2 regions of the Micrococcus sp. H39-S4 genome follow, and region 2 is predicted to be linked to the other one. Evidence: riboswitches for the same ligand, from Rfam matches in the RefSeq annotation. Region 2 holds a riboswitch; the other holds the start of a gene.
What was found. Region 2 has a riboswitch for S-adenosylmethionine ahead of O3T09_RS06160 (bifunctional o-acetylhomoserine/o-acetylserine sulfhydrylase). Riboswitches for the same ligand answer to the same signal wherever they lie in the genome.
Positions count from the first base shown of each region.

Region 1: another riboswitch for S-adenosylmethionine. It lies ahead of O3T09_RS03095 (flavin reductase family protein); the one in region 2 lies ahead of O3T09_RS06160 (bifunctional o-acetylhomoserine/o-acetylserine sulfhydrylase).

Region 1 covers NZ_JAPVLT010000002.1:222,774-233,781, forward strand. The annotation lists gene O3T09_RS03050 (GntR family transcriptional regulator) at 1-65, shown strand, start outside; gene O3T09_RS03055 (glutathione S-transferase family protein) at 164-1,315, opposite strand; gene O3T09_RS03060 (MBL fold metallo-hydrolase) at 1,328-2,143, shown strand; gene O3T09_RS03065 (universal stress protein) at 2,216-2,752, shown strand; gene O3T09_RS03070 (mechanosensitive ion channel family protein) at 2,769-4,163, opposite strand; gene O3T09_RS03075 (hypothetical protein) at 4,172-4,339, opposite strand; gene hisD (histidinol dehydrogenase) at 4,474-5,790, shown strand; gene O3T09_RS03085 (RNA-binding S4 domain-containing protein) at 5,801-6,169, shown strand; gene O3T09_RS03090 (hypothetical protein) at 6,217-6,837, opposite strand; SAM riboswitch class IV at 7,026-7,145, shown strand; gene O3T09_RS03095 (flavin reductase family protein) at 7,219-7,743, shown strand; gene O3T09_RS03100 (cold-shock protein) at 7,982-8,185, shown strand; gene O3T09_RS03105 (MFS transporter) at 8,396-9,616, opposite strand; gene O3T09_RS03110 (FMN-binding glutamate synthase family protein) at 9,736-11,008, opposite strand, start outside.
Region 2 covers NZ_JAPVLT010000004.1:230,700-241,707, forward strand. The annotation lists gene O3T09_RS06125 (GNAT family N-acetyltransferase) at 1-109, shown strand, start outside; gene gatC (Asp-tRNA(Asn)/Glu-tRNA(Gln) amidotransferase subunit GatC) at 314-610, shown strand; gene gatA (Asp-tRNA(Asn)/Glu-tRNA(Gln) amidotransferase subunit GatA) at 618-2,234, shown strand; gene gatB (Asp-tRNA(Asn)/Glu-tRNA(Gln) amidotransferase subunit GatB) at 2,231-3,736, shown strand; gene O3T09_RS06145 (phosphotransferase) at 3,752-4,828, opposite strand; gene O3T09_RS06150 (CPBP family intramembrane glutamic endopeptidase) at 4,969-5,865, shown strand; gene O3T09_RS06155 (VOC family protein) at 5,884-6,519, opposite strand; SAM riboswitch class IV at 6,697-6,812, shown strand; gene O3T09_RS06160 (bifunctional o-acetylhomoserine/o-acetylserine sulfhydrylase) at 6,943-8,310, shown strand; gene metX (homoserine O-acetyltransferase MetX) at 8,307-9,437, shown strand; gene O3T09_RS06170 (SGNH/GDSL hydrolase family protein) at 9,513-10,406, opposite strand; gene O3T09_RS06175 (alpha/beta hydrolase) at 10,487-11,008, shown strand, end outside.

The DNA.
Region 1 (11,008 bases), on a different contig from region 2:
ACCTGCGCACGATCCGCCGCGTCACCCTGCGTCAGTGGACCGACGGCCCGGGGCTCTGGGACTGACCCCCGCACCGCACGCCAACGCGGGTTGAGTTCTCACGGGTGTCCCCGCCCAGGACCCGCGATAACTCAACCCGCGTTGCGGGCCGGGCCGAGCGGCCTCACCGCAGCGGCGTGTGCTCCGGGTCCACGCGCTCGCCCTCGCGCACGGGCCCGGGTGCGGTGCCGCCGCCCCACGGGTCCCCGCCGAACGCCTCACGCCCGTGCTCGCTCAGCCAGCTCGCCAGCTCCGGGCCCGCGGGCACGATGCCCGTCGGGTTGATGTCCTCGTGCACCACGTAGTAGTGCTCCTTGATCTGCACGAAGTCGATCGTGTCGCCGAAGCCCGGGGTCTGGAACAGGTCGCGCGCGTAGCCCCACAGCGCCGGCATCTCGGTCAGCTTGTTCCGGTTGCACTTGAAGTGCCCGTGGTACACGGGGTCGAACCGCACCAGCGTGGTGAACAGCCGCACGTCGGCCTCGGTGATCCGCTCCCCCATCAGGAAGCGGCGCGTCGTCAGGCGCTCCTCGAGCCAGTCCATCGCGGTCCACAGCCGCTCGTACGCGGCGTCGTACGCCTCCTGCGAGCCCGCGAAGCCGCACCGGTACACGCCGTTGTTCACCTCGGTGAACACGCGCTCGATCACCTCGAACATCTCGTCCCGCTCCGGCCCGGCGTCGGGGATCAGCTGCGGGGCGCCGTCGCGGTGGAACGCGGTCCACTCCGTCGAGAGGTCGAGGGTGATCTGCGGGTAGTCGTTGGTCACGACGCCGCCCGTCGGCACGTCCACGATCGCCGGCACCGTGATGCCCCGCGGGTAGTCGGGGAACCGCGTGAAGTAGTTCTCCTGGATCCGCTCGGTGCCGAGCACGGGGTCCTTCCCGCCGGCGTCGAGGTCGAAGGTCCAGGAGCGCTCGTCGTGGGTCGGCCCCGGGGTGCCCAGCGAGATCGCGTCCTCCAGGCCGAGCAGGCGCCGCACGATGATCGTCCGGTTCGCCCACGGGCATGCCCGCGCCGCCACGAGCCGGTAGCGGCCCGCCTCGACGGGCCACGCCTCGGCCCCCTCGGTGAGCCCGCCGCCCACGCGGCCGACCGTGGACGGCTCGGCCACGGGCAGGGCCCGCACGGCCTCCGGGTCCGCCACGATCCGGTCCGCGATGTAGTTCGTGTCCCGCGTGAACTCCGCCCCGGACTGCACGTAGTTGCCCTTGAGCCCCTCGCGCGAGTCGATGGTGCCGCGGTCCGCGGCCTGGCCGGTCTGCTGGTTCTCCATACACTCGAGCCTATGACGACGACCACCGCCACGCCCGGCCCCACGCCCGCCCCACTGGTGCGCTGCGTGACCGCCCAGAACCCCTCCCCGATGACCCTCGCGGGCACCAACACGTACGTGGTCGCCGCACCGGACTCGGACGCGGCCGTCGTGGTGGACCCGGGCCCGGAGGACGACGTCGCCGCGCACCTCGAGCGCGTCCGTGCGGCGGCCGAGGGGCGCCGGATCGCGCTCATCCTGGTGACGCACCGGCACGCCGACCACACCGGCGGGGTGGACGCGTTCCACGCGGCCTCGGGCGCCCCCGTGCGCGCCGCGGACCCGGACTGGTGCCGCGGCGGGGCCGCCGTCCTGACGCCGGACGAGCGGATCGACGTCGCCGGCACCCCGATGCTGGCGTGGCACACCCCGGGCCACACCTCGGACTCCTACTCGTTCGCCGTCCCGGACGCGGGCGCGCACGGCGCGGTCATCACGGGCGACACCATCCTCGGCTCGGGCACCACCATGCTCGACCACCCGGACGGCACCCTCACCGACTACCTGGCCAGCCTGCGCCGCCTCGAGGCGGCGGGCCCGCTCACGGTGCTGCCCGCGCACGGGCCCGTGCCGGAGCCGCTCGACGTCGTCGCCCGCGACTACCGGCACCACCGCGAGGGCCGCCTGGAGCAGATCCGCGCCGCTCTGGCCGCGCTGCCCGAGACCGAGGCGGCGACGATCACGCCCGAGGACCTGGCCCCGCGCATCTACCCCGGCCTCACCGGCACCGTGGCCCGCGTGGCCGTCCAGACGGTGGCCGCGCACCTGCGCCACCTGCGCGAGGGCTGAGCCCCTCCGCGGCGGGCCCGGCCCGCACTACGCTGACCTCAGACCCGTCCCTCGACCCCGCGGAGGCACCCCATGACCATCCTCGTCGGCTACGCCCCCTCGAAGGCCGCGGACGCCGCTCTGGACACCGCCCTGGACATCGCCCGCTCCACCGGCGAGCGCGTGGTGGTGGTCAATGCGGGCCCCGGCGGCGAGCACCGCACCAAGTCCCTCGTCACGGAGGAGCAGCAGCGCGGCGTGCAGGCCCGGTTGGACGCCTCCGGCGTGACGGCCGAGTTCCGCCAGTACGCGCGCGGCCGGTCCACGGTGGAGGAGATGAAGGACGTGGCCGCGGAGCTGGACCCGTCCATCGTGGTCATCGGCGTGCGCCGCCGCGGCGGCTTCGGCCGGTTCGTCATGGGATCGGTCTCGGACGAGCTGCTGCAGGAGATCGATCAGCCCGTGCTCTGCGTGAAAGAGTACCGGCAGTACGGGGACCACACGCCCGAGGCCGTGAGCCACGTCGCCGAGACGGACCCGGGCACCCACGGCCTGCCCGCGTCCGAGCCGATGGCCGAGCGGCGCCGGCTCACGCCCGTCGATCCCGAGGGCTCGACGCTCGAGCGCTGAGCGCTCCCGCCGGGCCTCAGTCCTCGTCGTCCTGACGGCGGCGCGTGACGGCGTCGTCGAGGAGGCCGTCCGTGTGGGAGCCGGCGCCGCTGCGCCGCCCGGCCTCGTCCGCCGCCGCCTGCTTGGCCTGCTGCGCGCGCCGCTCGGCGAACGCCTCCTCGCCCGGGCCGGCGAGTTCGCGGTTGCGCTGCACCGCCGTCATCGAGCCGGTGTACAGGCCGGAGTGGTCGCCCACGCGGGTCAGCGGTGTGGTGAGGGTGTCCGGGCGCGGATCGGCGCCGTCGACGCGCGGCAGCGGCGCGGTGCGCGGGCGCGGCTCGCGGGCCGCCACCCCGGAGCCGTCCGGGCCCGGCTCACCCGTCCGGTCGCCACCGCGGGCCTCCGCGTCGGAGCCTTCGGAGGCGGGTGACGCGTCGCCGTGGGCGGGGTGCCGGACCACCATGCGCTGCACCACGATGCCCTCGGGGTGCTCGTGGCGCAGGAAGGACACGAGGTCCTCGCGCACGAGGCAGCGCAGGTCCCAGAGGTCGCCGGAGTTGCGGGCGGAGACCACGGCGCGGATGCGCACGATGCCGCCGGTCGCGTCGGTCACCTGCAGCGCGTGCTCGCGTCCGTCCCACAGGTCCGTGGACTCGAGCAGCTGGGTGAGTCGTGCGCGCAGCGCGTCCATGGGCACGCGCCAGTCCACGTCCAGCTCCACGACGCCGGAGACCTCGGCGCCCACCCGCGTCCAGTTCTCGAACGGCTGGGTGGTGAAGTGCGAGGACGGGTAGACCATGCGGCGGCCGTCCCAGAGCTTGAGCACCACGTTGGACAGGGTGATCTCCTCGACGGTGCCGAACACGCCCTCCATGTCCACCACGTCGCCCACCCGGATCGCGTCCGTGAAGGCGAGCTGGAATCCGGCGAACACGTTGGTCAGCGTGGACTGCACGGCCAGGCCGGCGATCACCGAGATCACACCGGCGGAGGCGAGCAGGCCGGCCCCGAGCGAGCGCACCTCGGGCACCCCCAGCAGGACCACGGCGACGGCCACCACCACGATCACCGCGTTGAGGATGCGCCGGATCAGGATGGTCTGCGTGCGGATGCGTCGCTCGCGGCGGTGCTCGACGCCGGTCTCCTGGTAGCGGCCGAGGATCCCCGCCTCGATCACGCCGACCAGGCGCCACGCGGCCCACGCGCCCGCGGCGGCCACGGCGATGAGCAAGAGGAACGACGCCGGCCGGTACCAGGTCTGCTCCTCGGCCATGACCCCGAGCCAGATCCGGGAGGCCAGCAGGCCGGCGGCGACGGCGGCCGGCAGGCTCAGCCGCGCGGCGCCGTGCTGGAACGCGGGGCGGCGCACGAGCACGACGCGTGCCACCTGCAGGGCCAGGTACACGACCGCCGCGCCGATCGCGAACGCCATCAGCACGGTCAGCAGCGTCCCCCATTCCATTCCACGCCGAAGGCCCGGGTGGTGGCGGCCGCCCCGTCCTGGATGTCCCCCTCCACCCCGGTCGGCACGGTCTCGCCCGCCAGGAGGCGGTCCAGGGCGGTCAGCAGGGGCGGGGTCGCGAGGGCGGGCAGGACGGGGAAGACCATGACGACAGTCTGACACCCGCCCCCGGACGCACCCCGGAGAAGAGCACAATGGAGCCTGACCGTCCGCGCGGTCCGGGCCCGGCCGTCGTCGTGCCCCGTCCCGCCGGCCCGCCACCGCCCCTCTGGAGGAATCCGTGCTCTCCGTCACCGACCTGCGCCCACTCGACACCGCCACCGCGGACCTGTCCCGCATCATCCCGCGGGCGAACGTGGACGTGTCCTCCGTGGTGCCGGTGGTCGCCCCGATCATCGAGCAGGTCCGCCACGGCGGCGAGCAGACCCTGCTGGAGCTGGCCGAGCGGTTCGACGGCGTCCGTCCGCCCGCCCTGCGCGTGCCCGCCGAGGCGCTCGAGGCCGCCCTGGCCGGGCTCGACCCGCGGGTGCGCGCCGCCCTGGAGGAGTCGATCCACCGGGCCCGGCTCGTGCACGACGCCCAGCACCCCCAGGACTCCACGGTCGAGCTCGGCGAGGGCGCCGTCGTGGAGAACCACTGGATCCCCGTGGGCCGCGTGGGCCTGTACGTGCCCGGCGGCCGCGCCGTGTACCCCTCCTCGGTGGTGATGAACGTGGTGCCCGCGCAGGCCGCCGGCGTGGGGAGCCTCGCGGTGACCTCACCCCCGCAGCGGGACCACGGCGGCCTGCCCCACCCCACCGTGCTCGCCGCGTGCGCGCTGCTGGGCGTGGACGAGGTCTACGCGGCCGGCGGCGCCCAGGCCGTGGCCATGCTGGCGCACGGCGTCCAGGACGACGACGGCGGGTGGCTCTGCGCGCCCGTCGACCTGGTGACGGGGCCCGGCAACGTGTACGTGGCCGCCGCCAAGCGCGCGCTCCAGGGCGTGATCGGCGTGGACGCCGAGGCCGGGCCGAGCGAGATCGCCGTGATCGCGGACGGCACCGCCCGCGCCGACTGGGTGGCCGCGGACCTGATCAGCCAGTCCGAGCACGACCCGCTGGCCGCCTCCGTGCTCATCACCGATTCCGAGGACCTGCTCCGGGACGTGCAGGCGGCGATCGAGGCGCAGGTGCCCGGGGCGTTCCACGAGGATCAGATCCGCGAGGCCCTCACCGGCCCCCAGTCCGGCGTGCTGCTGGTGCGGGACATGGACCAGGCCGTGGAGGTCTCCGACCGCTACGCCACCGAGCACCTCGAGATCCAGACGCGCGACCCCGAGGCCCTCGTGGGGCGCATCCGCAACGCCGGCGCCGTGTTCGTGGGCCCGCACGCCCCCGTGCCGCTGGGCGACTACTCGGCCGGGTCCAACCATGTGCTCCCCACCTCGGGGACGGCCCGGCACTCCTCCGGTCTGAACACGGTGACGTTCCTGCGCCTGCAGCAGCGCATCCGCTACACGGAGACCGGGCTCAAGGAGGTCGCGGACGGGATCGGCGTGCTGGCCGAGGACGAGCGCCTGCCCGCGCACGGCGCCGCGATCCGCGCCCGCTTCGCGTGAGGGGGCGGGCGTGAGCGGCGTCCGCATCGACGCGTGGCTGTGGGCCGTGCGGCTGTACAAGACCCGGTCGGCGGCCACGGCGGCCGTGCGCGCAGGCCACGTGCGCATCGACGGCGAGCCCGTGAAGGCGGCGACGCCCGTCGTCGTCGGGAACCGGGTGCGGGTGCGCCAGGACGGACGCGAGCGGATCCTCGAGGTCACGGGGCTGATCGCCAAGCGGGTGGGTGCCCCCGTGGCCCGGCAGCAGTATGTGGACCACTCCCCGCCGCCCGTGCCGCGTGAGCTGCTCGCGGTGCCGTACCGCGAGCGCGGCGCGGGCCGGCCCACCAAGCGTGACCGCCGGCAGCTGGACGCGCTGCGCGGCCGCGACCGACGCTGAGCGACTCAGTCCTCCCCGCGCCGTCATCCGCCGTCGTGATGGTGGCCTCATGCGGAGGGTGCGGTCAGCACCATCCGGAACGGCTTGTCGTTGTCCACCGTGACGGTGAACGTCATCGGCCCCGCCTCATCCACGGGGGGAGTCGCCGCCGACCAGCCGCCGCACAGCGCCTCCGACCCGGCCATCCAGGTCTTCGTTCCCCCGCCGCCCCGTGAGGTCCGGATCTCCGTCTCACCGGTGGCATCCGAAGGACACAGCACGATGACCCGAAGGACCGCACCCTGTTGGGCGTCCACGGTGATCTGCTGCGTGCCCGACCCGACCGCCTCCTCCAGGACGGACTCCTTCTCCGGGTCGAGATGGCCCGCATCCGGATGTCGGCGCGTGTACTCGACCAACGTCATCCCGTCCTCCTCGAACAGCGCGGCGGGGAGTGCTTCTTCGCCGGCCGGTGACGACGCGGACGAACCGGTGGCGGAGGTCGACCGGGTTGCCGAGGGGGCTGCTGACGTCGCGGTGACGGAGGACGCCGCAGCGGTGGAGGCCTTCGCGGTGGAGGAGACGCTGCCCGGGGAAGCGGAGCATCCCGAGATGGCGGTACCGAGGAGAGCCGCGACGACCACGGCGGCCGGCAATGCCGCAGGCTTCTTCTCGATGTCCATCCGCATGATCTGATCCCTCCCAGAGAACCGTCTGCGGGGGCCGCGGGCTGCGGTCTCGAGCTCCTCCCTCTCGAGTGAGATGATCCTGGCTGGGGATGCGCGGTGTGTCAAGCTTCACTTTGGGGAACTCTCATGACGCCGCGCGACCGCCGCGCTTTGACCGTCCCACGGACCCCTCCGTAGGCTTGGCTCAGAATCACGAGTTCCCGTCATTCACGGCCCTGGCCGGCGGGACGGCAACCCTCTCACGCAGTAGTGGGGTGCTCCAGGTGATGATTCGGCCCCTCGGACACCCCGACGGGCAAGTACCGCGCCTCCGCGGATCCGGGCGATCCGCGTTCCCGCCGTCTGCGGAGCCGCGCCAGTCATCGGAAGAGGACGCGCGCCATGACCCTGACCCACGAACCCCACACCGCCACGTGGGACACCGACCTGTCCCTCGGCAACCTCCGCTCCGGCCTCTCGGCCTTCCCCACCGGGGTCGTCGCGCTGGCAGGCCTCGCCGACGGCGTCCCCGAGGTGATGGTCTCCTCCTCCTTCGGCGTGGGCATCTCCTGGGAGCCGGCCCTCGTGTCCTTCTCCGCGCAGAACAGCTCCCGCACCTGGCCGCGCCTGCGCCGGGCCGGGGCGATCGGCGTCTCCCTGCTCGCGGCGGACCAGACGCCGCTGTGCCGCCAGCTGGCCTCCCGCGAGGGCGACCGCTTCGCCGGTCTCGACGTGCACCGCAGCCCGCACGACGCCCTGCTGATCGGGGGCTCCTCGCTCTGGCTCGAGACGCGGGTGCACGCCGAGGTCCCGGCGGGCGACCACACGGTGGTGCTGCTGGAGGTGACGGCCTTCGCGGATCACACGGACGCCGCTCCCCCGGCCGCCCTGCACCGCAACCTCTTCCACGGCCTGCGCGCGCTCTGAGCGAACTCCAGGTGAACAATCGGGCCCCTGGTTCCCGGTCGGCGAGATCCGTGCAATGATGGAGCCTGAAGTTGATCAAGCTGTATCCCGCCATCTTCACTGCTCGTCAGCCCGGCATCGCCGGCGTCGATGAGTGTTGGGCAAGCGGTTCAGTCTCGCCGCTTCACCCGCGTCCCACATCCGGGCCGCGGTCCAACACCGCCACCGCACCGCGGGGGCACATCGAAAGGACACCATCATGGCTGTCGGTACTGTCAAGTGGTTCAACGCTGAGAAGGGCTACGGCTTCATCGCCCCCGAGGACAACTCCGCGGACGTGTTCGTGCACTTCTCCGCCATCCAGGGCAACGGCTTCAAGGAGCTCCAGGAGAACGACCGCGTCGAGTTCGAGACCCAGGACGGCCCCAAGGGCCTCCAGGCCGCCAACGTGACGAAGCTCTGATCTTCGCCTGACGCACGGCTTCCGACGCCCCCGGTCCACACGGACCGGGGGCGTCGTCGTGTGTCAGGCGTCCACGCCCCGCCGCGCACTGCGCCGCACTCCGCCGTACGCCCGTTCGACCGCGGCGCTGCGACATCACCGCAGGGCTGCACTGCGGTGATGTCGCTGAGGCGCGGTCCTCCGGGGTGGGCCTCGTCCTGGCCCTGCGCGTCAGGCCGCGCCCCGCCGACCCACGTGGCGACGCAACAGCAGCACCACGCCCAGGGCCAGCAGATACCCGGCCGCGACGACCGCGAAGCCGGCCCGGTAGTCGCCCGTGACGTCGCGCAGCAGGCCCATCAGCAGCGGGCCCAGGGCGAAGCCGGCGTACATGCCCATCGAGTTCGCCCCGGTCGCACGGCCCAGCCGCTCGGCCGGCACCTCGCTCAACAGGCCCGCGTTGATCACCACGTTGGCGCCCAGCACCGTCAGTCCGTGCACCGCGGCGCCCACCCACAGCAGGACCGGCAGATCCAGCAGGTCCGCTGCGAGGAACACCAGGACGCCGGCCACGGCACCCAGGCAGATCACGGTCAGCAGGGTGGTGGGCCGGTCTCCGGAGCTCATCCGCCGGCTCCACCCGATCCGGGAGAGCACCCCCACCACCCCGGACACGGCCGCCGCGGCACCGCCGGCCACGAGCGTCATCCCCAGCGTCTCGACCGCGAACAGCGGCAGGTACGTGTTCGTGGCCTGCATGCCCAGGCCGGTGAGGAACGCGATCGCCGCGAAGAACCAGACCGTGGCCGGCAGGGGCGAGGTGTCCCGCCGTCGTCGTCCGCCGACGGGGCCGGTGGCCGGCGGCGGCGCCCCGGGCAGCGGCGGGGCGGCGACCAGCGCGAGCACCCAGAGCGCCCCGATGAGCACCGCGGCCCCCAGCGCGGCGCCCGTCCAGCCGAGGGCGAGGGACGCGGCCGGGAAGAACAGGCCGCCGACCAGCTGGGCCGCCTGCACGCCGGACTGCTTCACCCCGACCCACCCGATGCGCCTCTCCGGCGGCACCACGGTCCGGATGATCCGGTTCGTGGTGGGGTTGGAGATGGCCTGCGTGACGCCCGCGACGGCGGCCGCCGCGTACAGCACGGGCAGGGACGGGGCGACGGCGCCGAGCACGAGCGCCGCGGCGGTGCCGCCGAAGATGATGCTCAGCTGTGCGCGGGCGGACAGGCGGTCGGCGGCCCGGCCGAGGCCGAGCGAGGTGACGGCGGCCGCCGCGAACACGACCGTCATCACGGTGCCGAGCTGGCCCGAGGTGACGTCGAGCCGCTCCATCACGACCGTGGAGGAGGCGGAGACGCCGTAGTTGAACAGGGGCCCGGCGCCCATGGCCGCCAGCAGCACCCACAGCAGGGCCGTGGAGGGGCGGCGAGCGGCGGGGGCGGGCGGGGTCACGGCCCCAGGCTACGACCCCTCACGCGACGAGGCGGGAAATCCATCTCATGGGCGCCCGGGGGCGTCGTGTGAGGTGGATTTCCCGCCTCGAAAGGGGCGGGGGTGACTGCGGGGGTGGGTCAGCCGACGCGGCCCTCGCCGCGGTGCTCGCCCTCGACGCGGCCGGTGGTCCCCCGCTGGGTGACCTCCTCGCCGTCCTGGCGCTCGGGCCGCTCGCCGGCCTCCGCCGGCAGGCCCTCGTTCTCGTCGGTGGGCGTCTCGCCGGCGGTGGCGGCGGGTGCCGGATCCTGCGGGGCCCGACGACGGCCGCCGTGCGAGGACAGCGACTCACCCTCACCCAGCGAGCTGACGCGCGGCATCGGCGACGTGGTCAGCGGCACGGACTCGGTCCGCCGGGCGTCGACCAGCGTGGAGCCCGTCCCGGAGACGGGCGAGCCCTGCACTGGGGCGCCGGCCGCCTCGCGGCCCGGGATCAGCAGCTCGGAGCGCCACTGGGGGTCGCGCTCGGTGAGGTAGTCCACGCGGGCGTGCTCGCCGAAGTGGTCCGCGTCCGCCTCCTCCCAGTCCATGGCCCAGCCGGCGGGCGGGTCGTTGAGCAGCTCGTCCGTGCGCAGCCAATGGTAGATGGACGCGTACGAGCGGGTGCTCAGGTGGTCCACGCGGCGGCGCAGCATGCGGGTGTTCAGCTGGGACGGATGCGTCAGACCCATGGACGCCATGATCTGCACGGCCTCGCGCACGGTCAGGCGGTGGTAGTTGAAGACGCGGTTGCCCTTGTCCTCCACGTCGATGGCGCGCATCAGACGCGGGTCCTGCGTGGCCACCCCCACGGGGCACTCGTTCGTGTGGCACTTCTGCGCCTGGATGCACCCGGTGGCCATCATCATCGCGCGGGCGGACATGGTGAAGTCCGCGCCCTGGATCAGACGCTTGACGATGTCCGAACCGGTGGCGACCTTGCCGGCCGCGCCGAGCTTGATCATGTGGCGCAGGCCGGTGCCCACGAGCGCGTTGTGCACGAGCATGAGGCCCTCGGTCAGCGGGGTGCCCACGCGGTCCGAGTACTCGAGCGGGGCGGCGCCGGTGCCGCCCTCGGAGCCGTCCACGATGATGAAGTCGGGGGCGATCCGCTCCTCCCAGATGGCCTTGGTCATGGCCAGCACGTCCACGCGGGAGCCCACGCAGAACTTGATGCCGATCGGCTTGCCGTCCGAGAGCTCACGGAGCTGCTCGATGAACCTGACCATCTCGCGCGGGGTGCGGAACGCGGAGTGGGACGCCGGGGACAGGCAGTCCTTGTCCATCGGGATCTCACGGGCCTCGGCGATCTCGGGGGAGATCTTCTCCTTGGGCAGCATGCCGCCCAGGCCGGGCTTCGCGCCCTGGGAGATC
Region 2 (11,008 bases):
CTTCGTGCGCGTCCCGGAGCGGGACTGGTTCCTCGCGGACGTGGTGCCGGACCTCGACCCGGCCGACGAGACCGGCCCGTTCCTCGTCTACCGGCTCGCGCTGGACTGACCCCGGGCGGGAGATCGGCGCCGGGACCCCATGCGGGGCGGGAAATCCCTGTCATGCGGGCCCGGGGAGCCGCAGTGGGGTGGATTTCCCGCCCCGAAGCGGTGGCGGCGGCCGTCCAGGCCCCGGCACTAGACTCGATTCCGATGTGGCCGCCGCCGCGCCGGCGTCGTCCACCCCGCCCCGACCCGTCACACGAGGAGATCCATGCCTGAGATCACCCGGGATCAGGTGGAGCATCTGGCTCGCCTGGCCCACATCCGGATGACCGACGAGGAGCTGGACACGATGTCCGGCGACCTGGAGAAGATCCTGGAGCACGTCTCCGCGGTCCAGGACGCCGCGGGCGACGACGTGACGCCGACGTCCCACCCCATCGCGCTGGAGAACGTGTTCCGCGAGGATGTGCCCGCCGGCATGCTCACGCAGGAGGAGGCCCTCGACCAGGCGCCGGACTCCGAGGACGGCCAGTTCAAGGTCCCCGCCATCCTGGACGGAGAGTGATCACCCCATGACCGAGACGTTCGACGTGAACGCGACCCTCGGCGCCGACGAGCTCGTCCGGCTCACCGCGCTGCAGATGGCCGAGCGCCTGCGCGCCGGCACAACCACCTCCGTGGAGCTCGTCCAGGCCCACCTGGACCGCATCGCGGCCCACGACGGCGACGTGCGCGCCGACGCCGACGGCGACCGCGGCGTGCGCGCCTACCTCCACGTGAACACGGACGAGGCCCTCGCCGTCGCCGCCGAGGTGGACGCGATCCGCGCCGCCGGCGGCCCCGAGGCCGACGCCCTGCACCCGCTGGCCGGCGTGCCCGTGGCCGTGAAGGACAACATCGTCACGCGCGGCCAGCCGACCACGGCCGCCTCCCGCATGCTCGAGGGCTGGCTCAGCCCGTACGACGCCACGGTGGTGGCCCGCCTCCGCGAGGCCCGCCTGCCGATCCTCGGCAAGACCAACCTCGACGAGTTCGCCATGGGCGGCTCCACCGAGCACTCCGCGTTCGGCGTCACCCGCAACCCGTGGGACGGGGACCGCGTGCCCGGCGGCTCGGGCGGCGGGTCGGCGGCCGCCGTCGCCGCCTTCCTGGCCCCCTTCGCCCTCGGCTCGGACACCGGCGGCTCCGTCCGCGAGCCCGCCGCGTTCACCGGCACGGTCGGCGTGAAGCCCACCTACGGCGCGGTCTCCCGCTACGGCCTGATCGCGATGGCCTCCTCGCTGGACCAGATCGGCCCCGCCGCCCGCACCGTGGCCGACGCCGCGGCGCTGCAGCAGGTCATCGGCGGCCACGACCCGCAGGACTCCACGTCCCTGGCCGACGCGCCGGCGGACCTGACCGCCGCGGCCCGCGGCCGCGACCTGGCGGGGCTGCGCGTCGGCGTCGTGACGGACCTGCCGGCGGAGGCGTTCCACCCGGGCATCCGGGCCGGCTTCGACGAGCACGTCGCCGCCCTGCGTGAGGCCGGCGCGGAGATCGTGGAGGTCTCGTGCCCCAGCTTCGACGCCGCCCTCGGCGCGTACTACCTGATCATGCCCTCGGAGGCCTCCTCCAACCTGGCCCGCTTCGACGGCGTCCGCTACGGCCACCGCGTGGTGCCCGACGGCGGCGGCACGATCGAGCAGGTTATGGGCGCCACCCGCGCCGCCGGCTTCGGCGCCGAGGTCAAGCGCCGCATCATCCTGGGCACCTACGCGCTGTCCGCCGGCTACTACGACGCCTACTACGGCTCCGCGCAGAAGGTCCGCACGCTCGTGCAGGAGGACTTCGCCCGCGCCTTCGAGCAGGTGGACGTCATCCTCACGCCCACCGCGCCGACCCCGGCGTTCGAGCTGGGCGCCAAGACGGACGACCCGATGACCATGTACGTCAACGACCTGGCCACCATCCCGGCCAACCTCGCCGGCATCCCGGGCATGTCCGTGCCGGGCGGCGTCGTCGACGGGCTGCCCTACGGCCTGCAGCTGATGGCCCCGGCGCGCGAGGACGCCCGCCTGTACGAGGCCGGCGCCGCGCTCGAACGCCTCGTGGCCCAGCGCCGGGGCGGGCCGGTGTGGGCCGAGGCCCCCGAGCTGGAGAAGGGCGCGCAGCGCGCCACCACCGCGACCACGGCAGGAGGCCGGGCATGAGCCACGCAGAGCAGACCATGGACTTCGCGGAGGCGATGGAGCGCTTCGACCCCGTGCTGGGCTTCGAGGTGCACGTGGAGCTGAACACCGCCACGAAGATCTTCTCCTCGGCGCCCAACACGTTCGGCGACGAGCCGAACACCAACGTGACCCCGCTCGACCTCGGCCTGCCCGGCACCCTGCCGGTGCTCAACCGCAAGGTCGTGGAGTACGCGATCCGCCTGGGCGTGGCCCTGGACGCGCAGGTCGCCGAGACCTGCCGGTTCGCGCGGAAGAACTACTTCTACCCGGACACGCCGAAGAACTTCCAGACCTCCCAGTACGACGAGCCGATCGTCTTCGACGGCCACCTGGACGTCGAGCTGGAGGACGGCGAGGTCTTCCGCGTGGAGATCGAGCGCGCGCACCTCGAGGACGACGCCGGCAAGCTCACCCACGTGGGCGGCTCCGGACGGATCCAGGGCGCCTCCGCGTCTCTCGTCGACTACAACCGTGCGGGCGTGCCGCTCATCGAGATCGTCACCAAGCCGATCGTCGGCGCCGGCGCGCGGGCCCCCGAGCTGGCCCGCGCCTACGTCACCGCGATCCGGGACATCGTGCAGGCCATCGACATCTCCGACGCGCGGATGGAGCGCGGCAACGTCCGCTGCGACGCGAACGTCTCGCTGATGCCCAAGGGCGCCACCGAGTTCGGCACCCGCACCGAGACGAAGAACGTGAACTCCACGCGCGCCGTGCAGCACGCGGTCACCCACGAGATCCAGCGCCAGGCCGCGGTGCTCGCCGCGGGCGGCACCGTGACGCAGGAGACCCGCCACTGGCACGAGGACACCCGCAGCACCACCTCGGGCCGCCCGAAGTCGGACGCGGACGACTATCGGTACTTCCCCGAGCCGGACCTCGTGCCCGTGCACGTGGACGCCGCGTGGGTCGAGCGCGTGCGCGCGGCCATGCCCGAGCTGCCGGCCGTGCGGAACAAGCGGCTCAAGGCCGAGTGGGGCTTCTCGGACGAGGAGTTCCGCGACGTCGTCAACGCCGGCGTCCTGGACGAGATCGTCGCGACCGTGGAGGCCGGCGCCTCCGCGGCGGCCGCCCGCAAGTGGTGGATGGGCGAGATCGCCCGCCTGGCGAACGTCCGTGAGGTCGCCGTCGCCGAGCTGGGGATCACCCCGGCGCACGTGGTGGAGGTCGAGGAGCTGATCGCCGCGAAGACGATCAACGACAAGATCGCCAAGCAGGTGCTCGGTCTGGTGGCCGACGGCGAGGGCGCCCCGAAGGAGGTCGTCTCGGCGAAGGGCCTGGCCGTGGTGTCCGACGACGGCGCGCTCACCGAGGCCGTCGACGCCGCGATCGCCGCCAACCCGGACGTGGCCGAGAAGATCAAGGGCGGCAAGATGGCCGCCGTCGGCGCCCTGATCGGCCCGGTCATGAAGGCCACCCGCGGGCAGGCCGACGCCGGCCGCGTCCGCGAGATCGTCCTGGAGCGCCTGGGCGTGTCCTGACGACCGCGCGGGCCCTCAGCCGTCCAGGGCGGTGAGGGCCCGCGCCACGCGGGGCAGGGTCTTGCGCAGCAGGCGCCGCCAGGACCCCGCGGCCAGCCCGCCGACGATCGCGTCCCGGGCCGCCGCGTCGTCGAGCGTCTCCAGGGCCATCGCCCCGAGCCACACGCGGGCCCGGCGCGCCTCGGCCGCGTCCCGGGCCAGGTCGGGCACCTTCTCCTCGCCGTGCCAGAGCGCCAGGTAGGCCACGTTGAGGGCGGGGTCCCACGCGCACGCGAAGTCCCAGTCCAGCACCCCGGCCAGCGCCCAGCGCAGCGGGGCGCGCGGGTCCTCGTCCTCGGGCACGGCGCGCCAGCGCATGTTGTGCCCGGCCAGGTCGCCGTGCACGAGCGACGGCGGCACGGGCGGCGCGGCGGTCCACGTCGTCACCGCGTCCGCGAGGGCAGCCACCGCGTCCGGCCACGCCTCGGCGCCCAGCCGCGCGTCGACGTCGTGCCCCTCCCACGCGCCCAGGCGCGCGGCGACCGCCCCCGGCAGCGCCGCGACGTGCCGGGCGCGCTCCGGCGTCCACGGGCCGCGGAACGCGAACGGGCGGCCGAGGTGCGGGGCGATCCGCGGGTCGGTGACGTCCACGGCGGCGAGGTCGTCGAGGACGCCGCGCAGCACGGCCGGATCGCCCTCGTGCGGCGGGTGCGGCCCGCCCGGGAGGAAGCGCTGCAGCACCGCGGCGCCCGGGCCCGCGGGGACGGGGTCCGAGAGGGCGACCGGGACGGCCCACGGCACGTCGCGCTCGGCCAGGGCCGAGGCGAGCCCGTCGAGGAGGGCCAGGCGCCGGGGCAGGTGCGCCGCGGGGTCCCGCTCGGGCGCCCACCGCGCGGCGGGGGCGGCGCCGACCTCGTGGGCCCGCGTCATCCGGAGGACGCCGACGTCCTCGAGCACCAGCACGCGGTGGAACTGCCCGCCCTCCTCCACGGACGCCGCGGCCCAGTCGGCTGTGCGGAGCCGGCGGGCGAGGGCGGGGTCGAGGCCGGGGCGGAGGTGCTGCAGGGCGCGGTGGACCAGCTCGAGCTCGCTGGGGGCAGGCGGGGAGACCACACGACCACGCTAACCCTCCCTCCGCCCTCCCGGACTTTCGAACGTGACATCGGGGGAATGGGGACTTTCGAACGGGAGACAGGCCCTCCCTCACGTTCGAAAGCGCCCGGGGGGAGAGGGGCGGGCGGATACTGGGGGGCATGCCCGCCACCCCGCGCACGTCCCGCTCCCAGGCCGGCCCGGCCGTCCGACCCGCCCCCGCGCTGCCCGCCCCCTCGGCGCGCACGGTGCGGTGGGAGATCGCGATCGTCCTCGGCCTCTCTCTGGGGAAGTCGGCGGTCTACGCGATCGTCCAGCTCATCGACAAGGCCACCCAGGCCCCGCTCGGCGAGCAGACCACCGTCCTCAACCCGGCCCTGGCCGACCGCTGGGTGTTCGACCTGACCTATCAGCTGCTCGGCATCGGGTTCGCGCTGGTGCCGGTGGCCCTCGTGCTGCACCTGATGCACCTGCGCGGCCGGAACCCGTTCCGGGTGCTCGGCCTCGACCTGCGCCGCCCCGGCCGCGACCTGGCCTGGGGCCTGGGCCTGTTCGCGGCCATCGGGCTGGGCACGCTCGGCGTCTACGCCGCCGGCCGGGCCCTGGGGATCACGACGGCGATCGTCGGCTCGGCGCTCGGGGAGAGCTGGTATCAGGTGCCGGTCCTGCTGCTCTCCGCGCTGCGGCACGGACTGCTGGAGGAGGTCATCGTGGGCGCCTGGCTCGTCGACCGGCTCGGGTATCTGCAGCGGCTGCGCGCCGCGGGCCTGGCGCGCGATCCGGCGCCGGCCGTGCCGTCGTCGTGGGTGAGCGCCGAGGGGCTGTACCTGCCGACCCGCGCGGCCGTGGTGGTGCTCGCCCTCGCGCTGCTGCGCGGGGCGTACCACCTGTACCAGGGGATCGGGCCGGGCGTGGGCAACGCCCTGTTGGGCGTGGTGTTCGCGCTCGTGTTCCTGCGGGTGCGCCGGGTGATGCCCCTGGTCATCGCGCACGCGCTGCTGGACGCCGTCGGGTTCGTCGGCTACCCGCTGCTGGCGCGGGCGGGGCTGCTCGGCTGAGCGGCCCCGCCCCCGCGCTCAGAGCGTGACCTCGCCCTTCGGGGTGCGGAAGGTGACCGAGACGATGCCCGGGGTGCCGGAGGGCGCGACGTACTCGATGTTCACGTCCTGGACCTGGCCGTCCTCGTCGTCGCCGAGCCACTCGGCGAGGCGCTCGGGGGAGCCGGCGATGTTCAGGCGCTCGATGGTGGCCTGCGGCTCGGCCGCCTGCGAGGGGTGCATGTCCTCCTGGCCGTCGGCCCAGCGCAGGATGAACGGCAGCTGCGGGTCCGCGAGGGTTCCCTTGATGCCGATCTGGCGCCAGGACAGCTCGCGGCCGTCCGGGAAGCGACGGTTGCCGGGGACGGCCTCGCGGCCGAGGCGGCGCTCGAACCGGCCGATGTCCGGGGTGGCCACCGCCCAGCTCATCCAGCCGCCGCCCTGCTCGGTGCGGGCGCGCACGAGCTGGCCGAACGGCGCGCTGAGGGAGGCCGGGTGGTCCAGGGCCTCGACGACCTCCAGATACTGCCTTTCCGTCATGGGGAAGAGCGCGTTCTGGGTGCCGAAACGTGGGTGGACACCGCCCTTGATCCGCTCGATGCCCAGCGTCTCGGCGATGCGGGCGACCGTGGCGTCCAGGCCCTCGGGGCCGGCGGCGTAGGACACGTGGTCCATGCGACAGGTGTGCACTGCGCTGTTCCTCTCCGTTCCCGGGCTGCCCCGGGGGTTGACCTGGTGCGAGTCCAGGGGCGTCGAGCCCTTGACGGGTCGGGCGCCCCGTGCGGAGAGCGTATCCACGTGTGACACGCGTGACGAAATCGTGGCGGGGCGGCGGGCTACACTCGGAGGCACGGTCACGAGAGTCAGCAACAGGCCCCGGCATGCTGACCGGCAACCCTCCTTCCGCGGTGGGGTGCCCCGGGTGACGACCAGGCCGGCCCCACAACGGACGCCGGCAAGCGCGGGCCGATCCCACGGCCCCTCTCGACGGCGCCGGGTCATCTCCGGCACCTCGACGACGCCGGTCCGCGGATCGGCACGTCGGCCGGCGGGCGGGGCGGCCGGGTCCGGCCCCTGAACCCTTCAGGAGGGTCCGCCATGACCGACCAGCCCACCCCGACCCCCGACGCCTGGGGCTTCTCCACCGCGCAGGTCCACGCGGGCGTCGCCGTCGGCCAGCACGCCTTCGGTGCGACCGCCCTGCCGATCTTCCAGACCACCTCGTACGACTTCCCGTCCGCCCAGGTGGCCGCGGACCGGTTCGCGCTCAAGGACCTCGACCCGCTCTACACCCGCATCGGCAACCCGACGCAGGGCCCGGTGGAGGAGAAGATCGCCGCGCTCGAGGGCGGTGTGGGCGCGCTGCTGCTGGCCTCCGGTCAGGCGGCGACGACGTTCGCGATCCTCAACCTCGCCGGCGCCGGCGACCACGTGGTCGCCTCGGCCAGCCTCTACGGCGGCACGCAGAACCTGTTCAAGCACACCCTCGCCAAGGTCGGCGTCGAGACGACGTTCGTGACCGACCCGGACGACCTCGAGTCCTGGCGCGCCGCCGTGAAGCCGAACACCAAGGCGTTCTTCGGCGAGACCCTCGGCAACCCGCGCGGGGACGTCCTGGACGTGCGCGCCGTCGCCGACGCCGCCCACGAGGCCGGCGTGCCGCTGATCGTGGACAACACGCTGGCCACCCCGTACCTGCTGCGACCGATCGAGCACGGCGCGGACGTCGTCACCCACTCCGCCACGAAGTACCTCGGCGGGCACGCCGCGGCCATCGCGGGCGTGATCGTCGACGCCGGCACGTTCGACTACGCGCAGCACGCCGAGCGGTTCCCCGGCTTCAACGAGCCGGACGAGTCCTACCACGGCCTCGTGTACGCGCGGGACCTCGGGGTGGGCTCGCCGCTCGGCGCCAACCTGGCCTTCATCCTCAAGGCGCGCGTGCAGCTGCTGCGCGACTACGGCTCGGCCATCTCCCCGTTCAACGCCTTCCTGGTGAACCTCGGCCTGGAGACCCTGTCCCTGCGCATGGAGCGGCAGGTGGCCAACGCGGCCGCGGTGGCGCGCTGGCTGGAGGGCCGCGACGACGTCGAGCACGTGGTCTACGCCGGCCTGGAGTCCAGCCCGTGGCACGAGCGGGCCCAGCGCTACCTGCCGAAGGGCGCGGGCGCGTTCGTCTCCTTCGAGATCGCGGGCGGCCGCGAGGCCGGGGCCGCGTTCGTGGACGGGCTCACCCTGCACCACCACGTGGCCAACATCGGTGACGTCCGCTCGCTCGTGGTGCACCCGGCCTCGACCACCCACTCCCAGCTCACCGACGACGAGCAGCGCGCCGCCGGCGTCACCCCCGGTCTGGTGCGGCTCTCACTCGGAGTGGAGGACGTCGAGGACATCCTCGCCGACCTCGAGCGCGGCTTCGCGGCCGCCGCCCGCCGCGGCGACGACGACGCGGGGGAGCGGGCATGACCGCCGTCGCCACGCGTCCGTCGCGCACCGCGCTGCCCCGCGGCGGCCGCCACCGCCTGCGGGTCGGCGAGCTGCGCACCGAGACCGGCGGGCTGCTGCCCGACGTCGAGCTGGCCTACGAGACCTGGGGCACCCTCGCCGCCGACGGCTCCAACGCCGTGCTCGTGCTGCACGCCCTCACCGGCGACGCGCACGTGGCCGCGCACGAGGAGGACCCGACGCCGGGCTGGTGGGACGCCCTCGTCGGCCCGGGCCGCGCCGTGGACACGGACCGGTGGTTCGTGGTCGCCCCCGCCATGATCGGCGGCTGCCACGGCTCCACCGGGCCCTCGACGCCCGCCCCCGACGGGCGGCCCTGGGGCTCCCGGTTCCCGTTCCTCACGCTGCGGGACGCGGTCGAGGCCGAGCGGCGCCTGGCCGACCACCTCGGGATCGGCGCCTGGCGCGCCGTGATCGGCGGATCGATGGGCGGGGCCCGCGCCCTCGAGTGGGCCGCGACCCACCCCGCGCGCGTCGCCGGGGTGGGTGTGCTGGCCGCCACCGCGGCCTCCTCCGCCGACCAGATCGCGTGGGGGCAGGCCCAGACCGCGGCCATCCGCCTCGACCCGGACTTCCAGGGCGGCGACTACTACCCCGGCCCCGGCCCCGTGGCCGGCCTGGGCATCGCCCGGCGCATCGCCCACACCACCTACCGCACGGCGGGAGAGCTCGGCCAGCGGTTCGGCCGGGAACCGCAGGGCGTCGAGGACCCGTTCGGCGCCGTCGTCGGGGTGCCGGGCGGGCGCGGGCGCTACGCCGTGGAGTCCTACCTGGACCACCAGGCGGCCAAGCTCACCGACCGGTTCGACGCGAACTCCTACCTCGTGGTCACCGAGGCCCTCATGGGCCACGACGTCGGGCGCGGGCGCGGCGGCGTGGCGGCGGCGCTCGCGGACTACCGGGGCCGGGCGTTCGTGGCCGCCGTCGACTCGGACCGGCTCTACCTGCCGGCCGAGTCCGAGGCGCTCGCGGCGGCGCTGCCCGCGCGGCCGCCGGTGCACACGATCGCCTCGCCCATCGGCCACGACGGCTTCCTCACCGAATACGGCCAGGTGGCCGACACGCTCAAGCGCACCCTCGCCCTCTGAACTTTCGTTCGGGAAACGGCGGCGTGTCGCGGCACTTTCGTTCGAGAAACGGCCACCGGTCCCCGCCGGCCGGGCTCAGGGCTCGACGACGTCCAGCGGCTCGGTGTGGTCCGAGCCCCGCGGCATCGGCGCGCCGAAGAGCGGCTCGGGGACGGGGCGCTTGGCCGTGACGCCGTCGCCGGAGGAGACGCCGCGGATGCGGCGGACCACCCACGGCGCCAGGTGCGTGCGCACCCACGCCGCGTCCGACGCGCGGGCCTCGCGCCACGTGCGCGGCGCCGGCGGGGACAGGCGCAGGTGCTCGAGGCCGTGCTCCACGCCGAGGGTGTCCAGCACCATCGCGGCGATCGTGTGGTGCCCGAGCGCAGAGAAGTGCAGGCGGTCCTCGGCCCACATCTCCCGCCGGGCGAGGTCCTTGAGCGACCACATGTCCGGCACCAGCGCGTCGTGCCGCAGCGCGATGGTGCGCACGTTCTCGTTGTAGATCGCCACGGTGCCGCGGATGCGGCCGATGACGGGCGTGCCCTTCACGTCGGTCGCGTTGAACAGCAGCACGGTGGCGCCGTCGGAGGCCAGACGCTCGACGACGGCGTCCAGCCGGACCGCGATCTCGTCCGGGTCCGCGCCGCGCAGGATGTCGTTGCCGCCCGCGCACACGCTGATGAGGTCAGGCCGCAGGGCGAGCGCCGGCTCCACCTGGTCCTCGGCGATCTGGTCCAGCAGCTTCCCGCGGACCGCCAGGTTGGCGTAGGCCAGGTCCTCACCGGGCGGCGTCAGGCGGGCGAGCTCCCCCGCCAGGCGGTCGGCCCAGCCGCGGTGGTAGCCGGGGCGGTCCGGGTCCGGGTCGCCGATGCCCTCGGAGAACGAGTCCCCGATGGCGACGTAGCGGCGCCACGGATGGGCGGCGGGGTCGTCGACCGGGGTCGCGTCGGAGGCGTGCGGAGGCTGGGAGGAGGATGGGTTACCCACGGGTAGGATTCTGCCCGCGTCGCGCGGGAGGGGTCAACCTCCGGGTGGGGCCGACCGTGCCGCTCGCTAGGCTGGCGGACGTGAACGCGAACCCCACCCCCGCCGTCGAGCCCGTCGTCCGCTGGTCCCGCCCCGAGGGCGAGCGCACCGAGGACCTGCTGATCGTCCTGCACGGCTACGGCGCGAACGAGGACGACCTGTTCGGCCTCGTCCCGCACCTGCCCGAGCACGTGACGGTGGCCGCCGTGCGCGCGCCCCTGCCCCTGCAGCCGGGCTCCCACGCCTGGTTCCCGCTCTCCCAGGACCCGGTCACGGGCGAGCTGGGTTCCACCGCCGAGCCGGTCCGCGAGGCCGTCGAGGCCCTGCACGCCTGGGTGCAGGCCGTGCGCGGGGACTTCCGCATCGTCTCCCTGCTCGGCTTCTCGCAGGGCATGGCGATGGCCACGTCGCTGCTGCGCCTGGACCCGGAGGCCTACGCGTGCACCGTGGCGCTGTCCGGCTTCGTGGTGGACCCGGAGCTCACCGAGCCGCGGCTGCGTGAGCTGTTCACTCGCGACGACGACGTCGCCCGCGTCCGACCGAAGGTCTTCTGGGGCCGCGGC